2 regions of the Streptomyces nitrosporeus genome follow, and region 1 is predicted to be linked to the other one. Evidence: predicted binding sites of a transcription regulator. Region 1 holds the regulator's gene; the other holds the start of a gene.
What was found. Region 1 encodes HrcA, which represses chaperone genes, less so after heat shock. Its sites were predicted from a motif close to TTNGCACTCNGNNNNNCNGAGTGCNAA; they were not measured.

Region 1 (7,109 bases):
GCCCGCAGCATCTGGCGCTGGGTGCCCTCACCGGGGTCGAAGAGGATGCCCTCGCCGTCCCAGCGCAGCAGGTAGCCGTTGTGGTTGCGGTGCCGGGTCGGGACCTGGCTGGCGGTGCCGAGGACGACGAGTTCGCGTACGGACACGAGAGGGCCCCGGACCTAGCCGGGGGGCCACTGCAGGCCGCGGCCGCCGAGGACGTGGGCGTGGGCGTGGAAGACGGTCTGCCCGGCACCGGCGCCGGTGTTGAACACGATGCGGTAGCCGGTCTCGGTGAGCTTCTCCTCCACCGCGATCTGTCCGGCCTCGCGCAGCACGTCGGCGGCGACCAGCGGTTCGGCCGCGGCGAGGGAGGCGGCGTCCGGGTAGTGCGCCTTGGGGATGACCAGGACATGGGTGGGGGCCTGGGGGTTTATGTCGCGGAAGGCGACGGTGGTGTCGCTCTCGCGCACGACGGTCGCCGGGACGTCCCCCGTGACGATCTTGCAGAACAGGCAGTCGGTCTGCGGCTCTCCCGCCATGGTCCGGCCTCCTCGGTCGCGTGGTGAGCGGTCGTACGCGCGGTGCGGGGCACTCGCGTGCGACGCGCCCGGTGGGCGTGCTCTCGGTACCCCGGCATGCTATCCGGCTCCGCGCCCCGAGCCCGGCGCGGGCCGCGACGGGCTCGGGGGGGTCCGGGGGCCGCGGCGGACTCCCGGTGCCGGGCCCCGCGGGATCCGGGGGCTCCCGGTCGCTGGGCCCGGCGGGACCCGGGGCGGGCCGCGGCGGGCCCGGCGGGATCCAGGGCGGCCTGCGACGGGTCCGGCGGGACCCGGGACGGACCGCGGCGGGTCCGGGAGCGGGCTGCGGCGGGTCCCGGGAGCCGCGGCGGGTCCCGGGACCCGGGCCGGGGTCAGCCCCAGCGGCCCGTGCGCCCCATCAGCAGCGCCGCGGCGGCCGTCCCCGCGGTCGAGGTGCGCAGCACGCTCGGGCCGAGCCGGTAGGCCGGGGCGCCGGCTTCGGCGAAGGCGGCGAGCTCCTGCGGGGAGACACCGCCCTCCGGGCCCACGACCAGCACGATCGAGCCGCGGGCGGGGAGTTCGGCGGTGGCGAGCGCGGCGCTCGGGGCCTCGCGGTCCTCGTGCAGGACCCCTGCGAAGTCCGCCCCGGCCAGCAGGGCTGCGATCTGCTTGGTCGTCATCGCCCCGGTCACCTCCGGGAAGCGCGTCCGGCGCGACTGCTTGCCGGCCTCGCGTGCCGTGGTGCGCCACTTGGCGAGTGACTTGAGGCCGCGGTCGCCCTTCCACTGCGTGATGCAGCGCGCGGCCTGCCAGGGCACGATCACGTCGACCCCGGTCTCGGTCATCGTCTCGACGGCGACCTCGCCCCGGTCCCCCTTGGGGAGGGCCTGGACGACGGTGACGCGGGGTTCGGGGGCGGGGTCCTCCTGGACCGGGCCCACCTCGACGACCAGGCGGTCCTTCCCCTCGGCCGCGCGGACCAGGCCCCGGGTCCAGCGGCCGTGCCCGTCGGTGAGGACGACCTCCTCCCCGGGGGCCAGCCGCTTGACCGATACGGCGTGCCGCCCTTCCGGGCCGTCCAGGACGAACTCCGGCCCTCCGGGCAGCTGTCCGACGACGAAGACCGGTGCGGTCACCGGGCGCTCCTCCCACTCACGGCCGCGGCTGCGGCGTCCATTTCCGCGACGAGCAGTTCCACGAGTTCACCGGCGGGCAGCGCGCGTGCCATCCGGTGGCCCTGGCCCGCCCACAGGGCCATGCCCTGCGCGTCCCCGGCCAGGGCGGCGGCCTTGCGCAGGGGGCCGGTCATCCGGTGCACCTGCGGATAGGCGGCCGGGGCGCAGGCCCCGTGCTCGCGGACGAAGCGGTTGACCAGCCCGCGTGCGGGGCGGCCGGAGAAGGCCCGGGTCAGGGCCGTCGTCACGAACAGCGGGTCGGTGAGGGCCTGTTTGTGCAGCGGGTGGGCACCGGACTCGGGGCAGGGCAGGAACGCCGTCCCCAGCTGCGCGGCCTCGGCCCCGGCGGCCAGCACCGCGGCGATCTGGGAGCCGCGCATCAGCCCGCCGGCCGCGACGACCGGGATCCGGACGCTCTCGCGGACCTCGGCGAGGAGGCTGAGGAGCCCGGTCCCGGTGAGCCCGCCTTGCGGGTCGTCCCGGTGCGTGGAGCGGTGGCCGCCGGCCTCGGTGCCCTGGACGCAGACCGCCTGGGCGCCCGCCCGCCGGGCGTCGCGGGCCTCCTGGACCGAGGTGACCGTCACCATGGTGAACGTACCGGCCCCGGCCAGCGCGCCGAGGACCTCGGGCGCGGGGCAGCCGAAGGTGAAGGAGACCACGGGCACGGGGTCGTCGAGCAGGATCGCGATCTTGGCCTCGTAGCCGTCGTCGCCGTCGCCCCCGGGGTCGCCGGGCGGGGTCCCGTACCGGACGGCCTCGTCCGCGAGCCGCCGGCGGTAGGCCTCGACGGCGTCGGTGCCGGCGGGCGGGGGCTGCGGCATGAAGAGGTTCACGCCGAAGGGCCGCCCGGTCATCCCGCGCAGCCGCCCGATCTCGTCGCGCATCCCGTCGGCCGTCCTGTAGCCGGCGGCGAGGAAACCGAGCCCTCCGGCGTCGGAGACGGCGGCGGCCAGCGGCGGACCGGAGGCACCACCGGCCATCGGGGCCTGTACGACGGGGTAGCGGCAGAGGCCGTTCAGCGCCAGGGACATGGACGAATCGTCCCACGTCCGGTGGGGCGTACCGAATGCGGCCCGGAGGCACCCCGGCGTACCGGGGTGCGCCCCGGTCCCGCCCCGGGCCCGTCCCCCGCCGGAACGCGCCGCGCCGCCCGCCGGTACGGGACCGGCGGGCGGCGCGGGAAGGGCGGGACCGGGGTCAGCGGCCGTTGAAGGCGTCCTTCAGCCGGGAGAACAGGCCCTGCTGGCCCGGCTGGAACTGCCCGGTGGGCCGCTCCTCGCCGCGCATCTGCGCCAGTTCGCGCAGTACGCGTTCCTGCTCGGGGTCCAGCTTCGTCGGGGTGGTCACCTCGACGTGCACGATCAGGTCGCCGCGCCCGCCGCCGCGCAGGTGGGTGATGCCCCGCCCGTGCAGGGGGACCGACTGCCCGGACTGGGTTCCGGGGCGGATGTCGATCTCCTCCAGGCCGTCCAGCGTCTCCAGCGGCACCTGGGTGCCGAGGGCCGCCGCCGTCATCGGGATGGTGACCGTGCAGTGCAGGTCGTCGCCGCGGCGCTGGAACACCGGGTGCGACAGCTCGTGGATCTCGACGTACAGGTCGCCGGCCGGGCCGCCTCCGGGGCCGACCTCGCCCTCGCCCGCGAGCTGGATCCGGGTGCCGTTGTCGACACCCGCGGGGATCTTCACGGTCAGGGTGCGCCGCGAGCGGATGCGGCCGTCGCCGGCGCACTCCGGGCACGGGGTGGGCACGACCGTGCCGAAGCCCTGGCACTGCGGGCAGGGGCGCGAGGTCATGACCTGGCCGAGGAAGGACCGGGTGACCTGGGAGACCTCACCGCGGCCGCGGCACATGTCACAGGTCTGCGCGGAGGTGCCGGGGGCCGCCCCCTCGCCGCTGCAGGTGGTGCAGACGACGGCGGTGTCGACCTGGATGTCCTTGGTCGTGCCGAAGGCCGCCTCGTTGAGGTCGATCTCCAGCCTGATCATGGCGTCCTGGCCGCGCCGGGTGCGCGAGCGGGGCCCGCGCTGCGACGCCGTGCCGAAGAAGGCGTCCATGATGTCGCTGAAGTTGCCGAAGCCGCCGGCCCCGAAGCCGCCGGCGCCACCGCCGCCGCCCGAGGCGGACAGCGGGTCGCCGCCGAGGTCGTAGACCTGCTTCTTCTGCGGGTCCGACAGCACCTCGTAGGCGGCGTTGATCTCCTTGAACCGCTCCTGGGTCTTCGGATCGGGATTGACATCCGGGTGCAGCTCGCGGGCGAGCCTGCGGAATGCCTTCTTGATCTCGTCCTGGGACGCGTCGCGGCGCACGCCGAGTACGGCGTAGTAGTCCGTGGCCACTTACGACTCCGCCAGGATCTGTCCGACGTAACGTGCCACTGCGCGTACCGCTCCCATCGTTCCGGGGTAGTCCATGCGGGTCGGTCCGACCACGCCGAGTTTGGCGACTGCCTCGTCGCCCGAACCGTAGCCGACCGCGACGACGGACGTGGAGTTGAGGCCCTCGTGGGCGTTCTCGTGCCCGATCCGTACGGTCATGCCTGAGTCCTTGGCCTCACCCAGCAGCTTCAGCAGCACGACCTGCTCCTCCAGTGCCTCCAGCACCGGCCGGATCATCACAGGGAAGTCGTGCCCGAAGCGGGTGAGGTTGGAGGTGCCGCCGATCATCAGCCGCTCCTCCGTCTCTTCGACCAGAGTTTCGAGGAGGACGGACAGGACCGCGGACACGGCCCCCCTGTCCTCTGCCTCGAAGGACTCCGGAAGGTCCTGCACCAGCTGCGGGACGTCCGCGAAGCGGCGCCCCACGACCCGGCTGTTGAGCCGGGCACGCAGATCGGCCAGAGAGGTCTCGCCGAACGGAACAGGACAGTCGATCATACGCTGTTCGACCCGGCCGGTGTCCGTGATCAGGACGAGCATCAGCCGGGCGGGGGCCAGCGAGAGCAGTTCCACGTGGCGCACCGTCGAACGCGTCAGCGAGGGGTACTGCACGACGGCGACCTGCCGGGTCAGCTGCGCCAGCAGCCGGACCGTACGGCCCACGACGTCGTCCAGGTCGACCGCGCCGGCCAGGAAGTTCTGGATCGCGCGGCGCTCCGGCGACGACAGGGGCTTGACGCCCGCCAGCTTGTCGACGAAGAGCCGGTACCCCTTGTCCGTGGGGATGCGCCCCGCGCTGGTGTGCGGCTGGGCGATGAAGCCCTCGTCCTCCAGCACGGCCATGTCGTTGCGGACGGTGGCCGGGGAGACTCCCAGGTTGTGCCGCTCGGTCAGCGCCTTGGAGCCGACGGGCTCCTCGGTGCCGACGTAGTCCTGGACGATGGCGCGCAGTACCTCGAGTCTGCGTTCGCTGAGCATCGCGCACACCTCCAGCTGTGGTTCTCCGGTGCCTGCCTGGCACTCTGTGCGGGCGAGTGCCAACAACTCCCCGGTCAGTGTACGGGGGCGGGGCGGTCCGGGGGCAAGGGCGACCGGCCACGCCGTCGCGGGAGGGCGCGGGCCGTCCCGATAGCGTCGCCGTATGGACGTCTCTTGGGAAGACCTCGGCTGGGAGCGGTTGGGCGACGGTGTGGGCCGCAGGCGCCTTCCCGTCTGGGACGCGACCGCCGCGCTGGTCGCCGGGACGGAGGGGGTGCTGCTCCACGACACGGGTTCCTCGCTCCGGGAGGGGGCCGAGCTGCGGGCCCAGGCGGAGCGGCTGCTCGGCCGGAGGGTGACGCACATCGCACTGAGCCACCCCCATTTCGACCATGTCCTGGGTACCGCGGCCTTCGCCGGGGCGGAGGTCTACGGGGCGGTCGGCACGGCGGAGCTGCTGGCGGAAGGCGCCGCCCGGCTGCGGGAGGACGCGGTGCGCCACGGGATGGGCGAGCACGAGGCCACGGCGGCGACCGACGCGCTGGTGGTCCCGCGCCACCAGGTGAGCGGCGAGTGGACGCTCGACCTGGGCGGCGGCCTCCAGGTGCTGCTGGCCAACGTGGGCCCGGGGCACACCGGCCACGACCTGGCGGTGCTGGTGCCGGGCTCTCCCGTGGTGGTGCTCTGCGGCGACCTGGTCGAGGAGTCCGGGGAGCCGCAGGCGGGCCCCGACGCGGTGCCCCGCCGCTGGCCGGCCGCGCTGGACCGGCTGCTGGAACTGGGCGGTGAGGACGCGCTGTACGTGCCGGGGCACGGGGCCGTGGTGGACGCGGCGTTCGTGCGGGCCCAGCGGGACCGGCTGGCCGAGCGGTTCGGCGTGTCGTGACCGGGGCGCGTCGTATCGTCGGCGCATGCGCAGCTACCAGCCGGATCTGACCCCTCCGTGGAAGAAGCCGTCGGCCGCCCCCGAGGTGCCCGCCGAGCCCGATCTGGTGGTCGAGGAGGTGACGACGGGTTTCTGCGGTGCGGTGATCCGGTGCGAGAAGACGGCCCAGGGGCCGACGGTGACGTTGGAGGACCGTTTCGGCAAGCACCGGGTGTTCCCGCTGGAGCCGCGCGGCTTCCTGCTGGAGGGGAAGGTGGTCACCCTGGTACGCCCGTCGGCGGGCGGCCCGGCCCGCCCCTCCCGTACGGCGTCGGGCTCGGTGGCGGTGCCGGGGGCGCGGGCCCGGGTGGCGCGGGCGGGCCGGATCTACGTGGAGGGCCGGCACGACGCCGAGCTGGTGGAGCGGGTCTGGGGCGACGACCTGCGCATCGAGGGCGTGGTGGTGGAGTACCTGGAGGGTGTCGACGACCTCCCCGCGGTCGTCCGCGAGTTCGCCCCCGGCCCGGACGCCCGGCTCGGGGTGCTGGTCGACCATCTGGTGCCGGGTTCCAAGGAGTCCCGTATCGCGGCCGGGGTCACGGGTCCGGACGTGCTGGTGGTCGGGCACCCGTACATCGACGTGTGGGAGGCCGTGAAGCCCGCTTCCGTGGGCATTCCCGGCTGGCCGGCGGTGCCGCGCGGCCAGGACTGGAAGACCGGGGTGTGCCGGGCGCTGGGGTGGCCGCCGAACACCGGTGCCGCCTGGCGGCACATTCTTTCCAAGGTCCACTCCTACAAGGACCTGGAGCCCCAACTCCTCGGCCGCGTCGAGGAATTGATCGACTTCGTCACTGTTCCTGCGTGATGTCCCGGGTCCGTCGAAGAGGATCCGGTACCGATCGGGATGATTGCCTGCGCCACATGCGCACCATCGGTTATTGAGAGGTGAGGCGAGGAGTTGGACGGCAGCTTCTGAGGAGCTGGACGGGCTGGGGCCCTTCCTCCGGATCGCGGGACCGATCCTGTTCGCGGGCCCCGGGGAGGCAGGGGGCGGATGGCACGCGAAGTGTGGCGGGACAGTGCGGAGAACGAGGCGGCGTCCGCCGTCTTCCACCTCGTACAGGAGCTGATCGACCAGTACCGGGTCAACCGGCCGGTGATGCCGCTGGTGGTCGCCCAGGCCGCCGACGCGGGGGCCGGTGCGGACATCGACGG
Region 2 (7,109 bases), 2.0 Mb from region 1:
TCCGCGGAGAAGTCCCGGAGATCGGCGTCGATGAAGCAGACGATCTCACCGCTGGTCACGAGGAGCGACCGCCACAGGACCTCCCCCTTGCCGGGGACGGCGGGTATGCGGGGCAGGATCACGTCCCGGTGCACCACCCTGGCCCCCGCCTCACGGGCGGCGGCGGCGGTGCCGTCGGTCGAACCGGAATCTATGACCACCAGTTCGTCGACCAGCCGGACCTTCTCCATCAGTTCGCGCCGGATCTCCGCGACGATCGCGCCCACCGTCGCCTCCTCGTTCAGCGCCGGCAGCACGACGCTGACGCTCGCACGGTGGGGATCCTTCGCCCGGGCCGTCGTGAGGCGGTCCAACGGACGGTCGGCTGCTGCCCAGGAACGCCTGCTCAGCCAGCGTTCGACCTCTTCCAGCACCGTCGGTACTCCCTGTTGTGTGATCCATCTCGCGGTACGGACGACTCTCTCCATCGCCCGGGGCTTCGGTTACAGTCTTGAGCAACACGGACGGCACCCGCATCCCGGGTCCGGTCCGTGAAAAATGCCCGGACCGTGGTCCGGTGCCATAGCGCTCATCCAGAGGGACTGAGGGAACGGCCCGTTGAAGTCCCGGCAACCCTCCTGCCGACCGCGAGGTCACGGTAGGGAAGGTGCCAATTCCGTCTTGTGGCGAAATACGTCGCAAGGAAGATGAGGAGAAAGGGCCTCCGCCATCATGGCTGTGCAGACTGTTGCAGCGAACACTGATTCTTCCACCGTGGACTTCGGTCCCGCCGCGGCGCTTTCCTGCCGCGAATGCGGCGAGCGTTTCGAGCTCGGTCCCGTTTTCGCCTGCGCGTCCTGTTTCGGGCCGCTCGAAGTGGCGTACGACCTGCCGAGCGGCTCTCCCGAGGAGCTGAAGAAGCGCATCGCCGAGGGCCCGGAGAACATCTGGCGCTACGCGCCGCTGCTGCCGGTCCCGGCGGATGTCGCGGACAAGCCCAACATCAACCCCGGTTTCACCAAGCTGGTCAAGGCCGACAACCTCGCCCGTGAACTGGGCGTCACCGGTGGCCTGTACGTCAAGGACGACTCCGGCAACCCGACGCACTCCTTCAAGGACCGTGTCGTCGCGATCGCCGTCGAGGCGGCCCGCGCCTTCGGCTTCACCACGCTCTCCTGCTCCTCCACCGGCAACCTCGCCGGCGCCGTGGGCGCCGCGGCCGCCCGCGCCGGCCTGCGCTCCTGTGTCTTCATCCCGAAGGACCTGGAGCAGGGCAAGGTCGTCATGGCCGCGGTCTACGGCGGCGAACTCGTCGGCATCGACGGCAACTACGACGACGTCAACCGCTTCTGCTCCGAACTCATCGGCGACCCGCTCGGCGAGGGCTGGGGCTTCGTCAACGTCAACCTCCGCCCGTACTACGGCGAGGGCTCCAAGACCCTGGCGTACGAGATCTGCGAGCAGCTCGGCTGGCGGCTGCCCGACCAGATCGTCATCCCGATCGCGTCCGGATCGCAGCTCACGAAGATCGACAAGGGTCTCCAGGAGCTGATCAAGCTGGGTCTCGTCGAGGACCGGCCGTACAAGATCTTCGGCGCCCAGGCCGAGGGCTGCTCCCCGGTGTCCACCGCCTTCAAGGCCGGCCACGACGTGGTGCGCCCGCAGAAGCCGAACACCATCGCCAAGTCGCTGGCGATCGGCAACCCGGCCGACGGCCCGTACGTCCTGGACATCGCCCGCCGTACCGGCGGCGCGGTGGAGGACGTGAACGACGAGCAGGTCGTCGACGCCATCAAGCTGCTGGCCCGCACCGAGGGAATCTTTGCGGAGACCGCGGGCGGGGTGACGGTCGGCGTGACGAAGAAGCTGATCGAGGCGGGCCTGCTCGACCCGTCGCTGACCACCGTCGTGCTGAACACCGGTGACGGGCTGAAGACCCTCGACGCGGTCGCCCCCACGACCGGCCTCACGGCGACGATCCGGCCCAGCCTGGACGCGTTCCGCGACGCGGGCCTCGCCGCCGCCAACTGACCACCCCGGGACCGAAGGAAGGCACCCACATGAGCGTCAAGGTCCGTATCCCCACCATTCTGCGCACCTACACGGGCGGCCAGGCCGAGGTCGAGGCGGAGGGCGCGGTCCTCTCCGAGGTCATCGAGTCCCTGGAGAAGAACCACCCGGGCATCGGCGCCCGCGTCCTGGACGACCAGGGCAAGCTGCGCCGCTTCGTGAACGTCTACGTCAACGACGACGACGTGCGTTTCGAGAGCGGCCTGCAGACGCCCACCCCGGACGGCGCCGGAATCTCGATCATCCCGGCCGTCGCCGGCGGCTGAGCCCGGGAGCCGTGCCCTCGCCGGACCCACCGGTCCGGTGACGGCGGCCCGGCACGTCCCCTCCGCTCCGTACGAACACAGTTGCCCCCTCCGCGAGAGAAGCGGAGGGGGCAATTCTGCATGGTTGAGCACGGTACAGTTGGGGAAGCCCCCTCCGCTGCCCATGCCGCCCGCATATGAGAATGCGCCCGGCCGCGACAAGATGCAGCCAAAGTACGTGTACGTCTTGAGTGATAAGTGGCCTTTGTCAGGCCCGACTTGCCCTGGAATCTCCTCCGATTTCCGCATCCGGGCGTTCAGCTGCGCTCAGAATTCTCGTCCGATTGACCTGTTGCAGAGGGCAGTTGGACAGATACATTCAGCCGCGGTCGACGCGTTCCGACGCACGCCACCCTCTCCTGTCGGAGGGTGACTTCTGACCCGGGCCCGCGAAGTGCGGGCTCGTGCAAGGGCCAGTAATAGGGGAGTTAGGCATGGCTCAGGGCACCGTCAAGTGGTTCAACGCGGAGAAGGGGTACGGCTTCATCGCGGTCGACGGTGGTGCGGATGTTTTCGTCCACTACAGTGCGATCCAGATGGACGGGTACCGCACCCTCGAAGAGGGTCAGCGAGTTGAGTTCGAGATCTCGCAGGGCCAGAAGGGGCCCCAGGCGGACATGGTCAAGCTCGCCGTCGGCTGAGCTCGGCGCGTCGGTCGACAACACTACTCACGCACGCAGGGCCCGTACCTCCGCAGGGAGGTACGGGCCCTGCGTGCGTGAACGGCGCACCGGAGCGACCCGGCCGCCCGCGGCGGGAAGAAGGCCCCGCTCCCGCCCGTCGCCCGGCCACCACCCCGGAGGGGAGCCTTCTTCGAAGGCGCTTGCACTCGGAGGGGTCGAGTGCTAATTATTGGCGTTAGCACTCTCCTAGTGAGAGTGACAGAACTTGGACCGGGCCGGTGAGGCCCGCACGCTCCGTGGGGCAAGGAACCACTGGGCAGGCAGGCCGTCCGTCGCGGGCGCCACTCGGTCCGGAGCAATCCACCCCTGTCCGGGAGGACCACTTCACATGGCCAAGATCATCGCGTTCGACGAGGAGGCACGGCGCGGTCTCGAGCGCGGGATGAACCAGCTCGCCGACGCCGTCAAGGTCACCCTCGGCCCCAAGGGCCGTAACGTCGTCCTCGAGAAGAAGTGGGGCGCGCCCACGATCACCAACGATGGTGTTTCCATCGCCAAGGAGATCGAGCTCGAGGACCCGTACGAGAAGATCGGTGCGGAGCTGGTCAAGGAGGTCGCCAAGAAGACGGACGACGTCGCCGGCGACGGTACGACCACCGCCACCGTTCTCGCTCAGGCGCTCGTCCGCGAGGGCCTGCGCAACGTCGCCGCGGGTGCCAACCCGATGGCTCTGAAGCGTGGTATCGAGAAGGCCGTCGAGGCCGTCTCCGCCGCCCTCCTGGAGCAGGCGAAGGACGTGGAGACCAAGGAGCAGATCGCTTCGACGGCCTCCATCTCCGCTGCCGACACCGAGATCGGCGCCAAGATCGCCGAGGCCATGGACAAGGTCGGCAAGGAAGGCGTCATCACCGTCGAGGAGTCCCAGACCTTCGGTCTGGAGCTGGAGCTCACCGAGGGTATGCGCTTCGACAAGGGCTACATCTCGGCGTACTTCGCCACCGACATGGAGCGTATGGAGACGTCCTTCGACGACCCGTACATCCTGATCGTCAACTCCAAGATCAGCAACGTGAAGGACCTCCTTCCGCTGCTGGAGAAGGTCATGCAGTCGGGCAAGCCCCTGCTGATCATCGCGGAGGACGTCGAGGGCGAGGCCCTGTCGACCCTGGTCGTCAACAAGATCCGTGGCACCTTCAAGTCCGTCGCCGTCAAGGCCCCGGGCTTCGGTGACCGCCGCAAGGCCATGCTCGGCGACATCGCCATCCTCACCGGTGGCACCGTCATCTCCGAGGAGGTCGGTCTCAAGCTGGAGAACGCCGGCCTGGACCTGCTCGGCAGCGCCCGCAAGGTCGTCATCACCAAGGACGAGACCACGATCGTGGACGGGGCGGGTGACAGCGAGCAGGTTGCCGGCCGCGTCAACCAGATCCGTGCCGAGATCGAGAACTCCGACTCGGACTACGACCGCGAGAAGCTCCAGGAGCGCCTCGCGAAGCTGGCCGGCGGCGTGGCCGTCATCAAGGCCGGTGCCGCGACCGAGGTGGAGCTCAAGGAGCGCAAGCACCGCATCGAGGACGCGGTGCGCAACGCCAAGGCCGCCGTCGAGGAGGGCATCGTCGCCGGTGGTGGCGTGGCTCTGCTCCAGGCCACGGCCGTCTTCGAGAAGCTGGACCTCACGGGCGACGAGGCGACCGGCGCCAACGCCGTGAAGCTGGCCCTGGAGGCCCCGCTCAAGCAGATCGCCGTCAACGGTGGTCTCGAGGGTGGCGTCATCGTCGAGAAGGTGCGCAACCTGCCGATCGGTCACGGCCTCAACGCCGCGACCGGCGAGTACGTCGACATGATCGCCGAGGGCATCCTCGACCCGGCGAAGGTCACGCGCTCCGCCCTGCAGAACGCCGCGTCCATCGCCGCGCTCTTCCTCACCACCGAGGCCGTCATCGCCGACAAGCCGGAGAAGGCCGCCGCGGCCGCTCCGGGCGGCATGCCGGGCGGTGACATGGACTTCTGATCCTTTGGGATCAGCGGTCCGGCTGGCCCTCCGGGATCAGCGGCTCGACGGGAGCCCGGCACCGCGGAGTCACACTCCGCGGGGCCATGGCCCCTCGCACCACCTGTCCGACGCCGGCCCCCGGGATTCGTCCCGGGGGCCGGCGTCGTTCCGCGTTCCGGGGGTGCCCCGGGATGCTCCCGGGCCACAGCCGCCCGCATTTTGGTTGCTTGTGCAACAAAAATGCGGGCGGCTGTGGCCGGATGAGTACGTGAAGTCGCCCCGCGCCGCCGCGGTGCGCCGGTGCGGTGGCGCGGACCAGGGCCGGTGCCCGGCGCCCGAGCGGGGCGAGGCCGTGACAAGGCCGTCCGTGCGGATGGCAAGGCTCTTGAGGCGGCTTCGGTACGGTCCTGGCGACAGGCCGGGTGCCGGTGGGGCGGCTGGTCGCGGGTGACCGGACGAATGATCAGGCCAAGTTCCGAAAGTTCATCGCGGTCGCACATAACCGGCCGGGAAGCGGAAATGATGGGCCTGGCACTCACACGCTGCACATCGGTAACTCCGGTTACGCGGTTGCCGAGATGACGATGCCCCGCCGCGGTTGTGTGCCCGGCGGGCTCACGGTGCGGGTCGGGTCGCCGCCGCCTTCGTCCTGGCCCGGTCGCGTCCGGGAGGCTGCGCCGGGTGACGGCCCGCATCGGGCGGGGTGCGCGTCCCGCAGCCCACGGCGACACCCTGGAGCTGTACGGGAGCGTGGTGGGCACCAGCCGCCGTTGCGCGGGCGGTTACGGCTGCCTGCCCCGCTCCATCGCGGTCGTGCCGGTCGGTCGGCCGGATGCCGGGGACCTGGTCCGACTGGTGCGCGGGTGCGCGGACCACGCCGCCGTTCTCCCCGCACGCCTGGGCGCAGGCGGGGAGAACGGCCGGGGAGCAGGCGGAGGCCGCCGACCTCCGTCCGCTGACGACTGTCTCGGCGCACGGAGGGGGACCGGATGGGCACGACGACACGGCGGGCGGACCGGGAAGAGCCGGAGGGCCAGGAACCACCGGACACCGAGGGCGCGTTCACCGGCACGAGGGCGTCCGGGGCACACGGCCCCCGGACCGCCGGGACCGGGCCGGCCGGTCCGGGGGTGACGGGATGGGGGCCCGGGGGGCCGCCTGACACCCCGCCGATACGGCTGCTGCTGGACCGGATCCGCCCGCACCGGCGGGTGCTGGCGGGAGCGGGCGTGCTGTCGCTGGCCGGGTCCGGAGCGGGTCTGGCGATGCCCCTGATGGCCAAGTACACCGTCGAGGCGTTCGCCGAGGGGGGATCGCCCGCCGGGCCGCTCGTCGCGCTGACCGCGGTCGTCCTGGCCGGCGCCTGCCTCTCCGCGGCGGGGCGTTTCCTGATGGCGCGTACCGGCGAGGGGGTCGTCCTGCGGGCACGGGACCGCCTCGTCGGACACATCCTGCGGCTGAGGGTGCCCGCCGTCGACCGTATCGCCCCGGCGACCTCCAGTCCCGCGTCACCAGTGACACCACGCTCCTGCGCACGGTCCTGTCCAGCGGTGTCGTCGAGTCGGTCAACAGTGTGCTCATGCTGGCCGGGATCGTCGGCTTCATGGCCTACATGGACCTCACCCTGCTCGGGGTCACCCTGCTCGTGGTCCTGGCCGTCGGGGTGGTGACCGGTCTGCTGATGCCGAGGATCCAGCGCGCCCAGCTCCAGGCCCAGGAGTCGGTGGGCGCCATGGGGGCGGCCCTGGACCGGGTGCTCCAGGCATTCCGGACGGTGAAGGCGAACGGCGCCGAGGAACGGGAGACCGTACGCCTGGCCGAGGCGGCCCGTGACGCCCACGACCGGGGGGTGACCGTCGCCCGCTGGTCCTCCGTCTCGGACGTCATGATGACGATGTCCGTACAGCTCGCCTTCCTGGCCGTTCTCGGGGTCGGCGGGGCGCGGGTGGCCTCAGGCTCCCTGGAGATCTCCTCACTGATCGCCTTCCTCCTCTACCTCTTCTATCTGATGGGCCCGATCGGCGGCCTCGTCGAGGGCTGGACGGGGCTCCAGAGCGGCCTGGCCGCCGTACGCCGTATCCACGAGATCGAGTCCCTGCCGTCCGAACCGGCTCCGTCCGAACCGGCCCTGCCCGTGCC

Region 2: a site for HrcA is predicted at 3,213-3,239, ahead of groL (chaperonin GroEL). Genes of this name have one in related genera too.

What each region holds. Positions count from the first base shown of each region.
Region 1 is NZ_CP023702.1:5,314,285-5,321,393, reverse strand. It holds gene CP967_RS23455 (ribonuclease Z) at 1-146, opposite strand, end outside; gene CP967_RS23450 (histidine triad nucleotide-binding protein) at 162-521, opposite strand; gene CP967_RS23445 (16S rRNA (uracil(1498)-N(3))-methyltransferase) at 893-1,636, opposite strand; gene CP967_RS23440 (nitronate monooxygenase) at 1,633-2,706, opposite strand; gene dnaJ (molecular chaperone DnaJ) at 2,873-4,012, opposite strand; gene hrcA (heat-inducible transcriptional repressor HrcA) at 4,013-5,029, opposite strand; gene CP967_RS23425 (MBL fold metallo-hydrolase) at 5,193-5,915, shown strand; gene CP967_RS23420 (DUF3097 domain-containing protein) at 5,941-6,759, shown strand; gene CP967_RS23415 (ABC transporter substrate-binding protein) at 6,949-7,109, shown strand, end outside.
Region 2 is NZ_CP023702.1:3,349,998-3,357,106, reverse strand. It holds gene CP967_RS14815 (glucosyl-3-phosphoglycerate synthase) at 1-413, opposite strand, end outside; SAM riboswitch class I at 566-693, shown strand; gene thrC (threonine synthase) at 712-2,010, shown strand; gene CP967_RS14805 (MoaD/ThiS family protein) at 2,040-2,315, shown strand; gene CP967_RS14800 (cold-shock protein) at 2,789-2,995, shown strand; gene groL (chaperonin GroEL) at 3,366-4,988, shown strand; partial or broken gene CP967_RS14785 (ABC transporter ATP-binding protein) at 5,960-7,109, shown strand, end outside.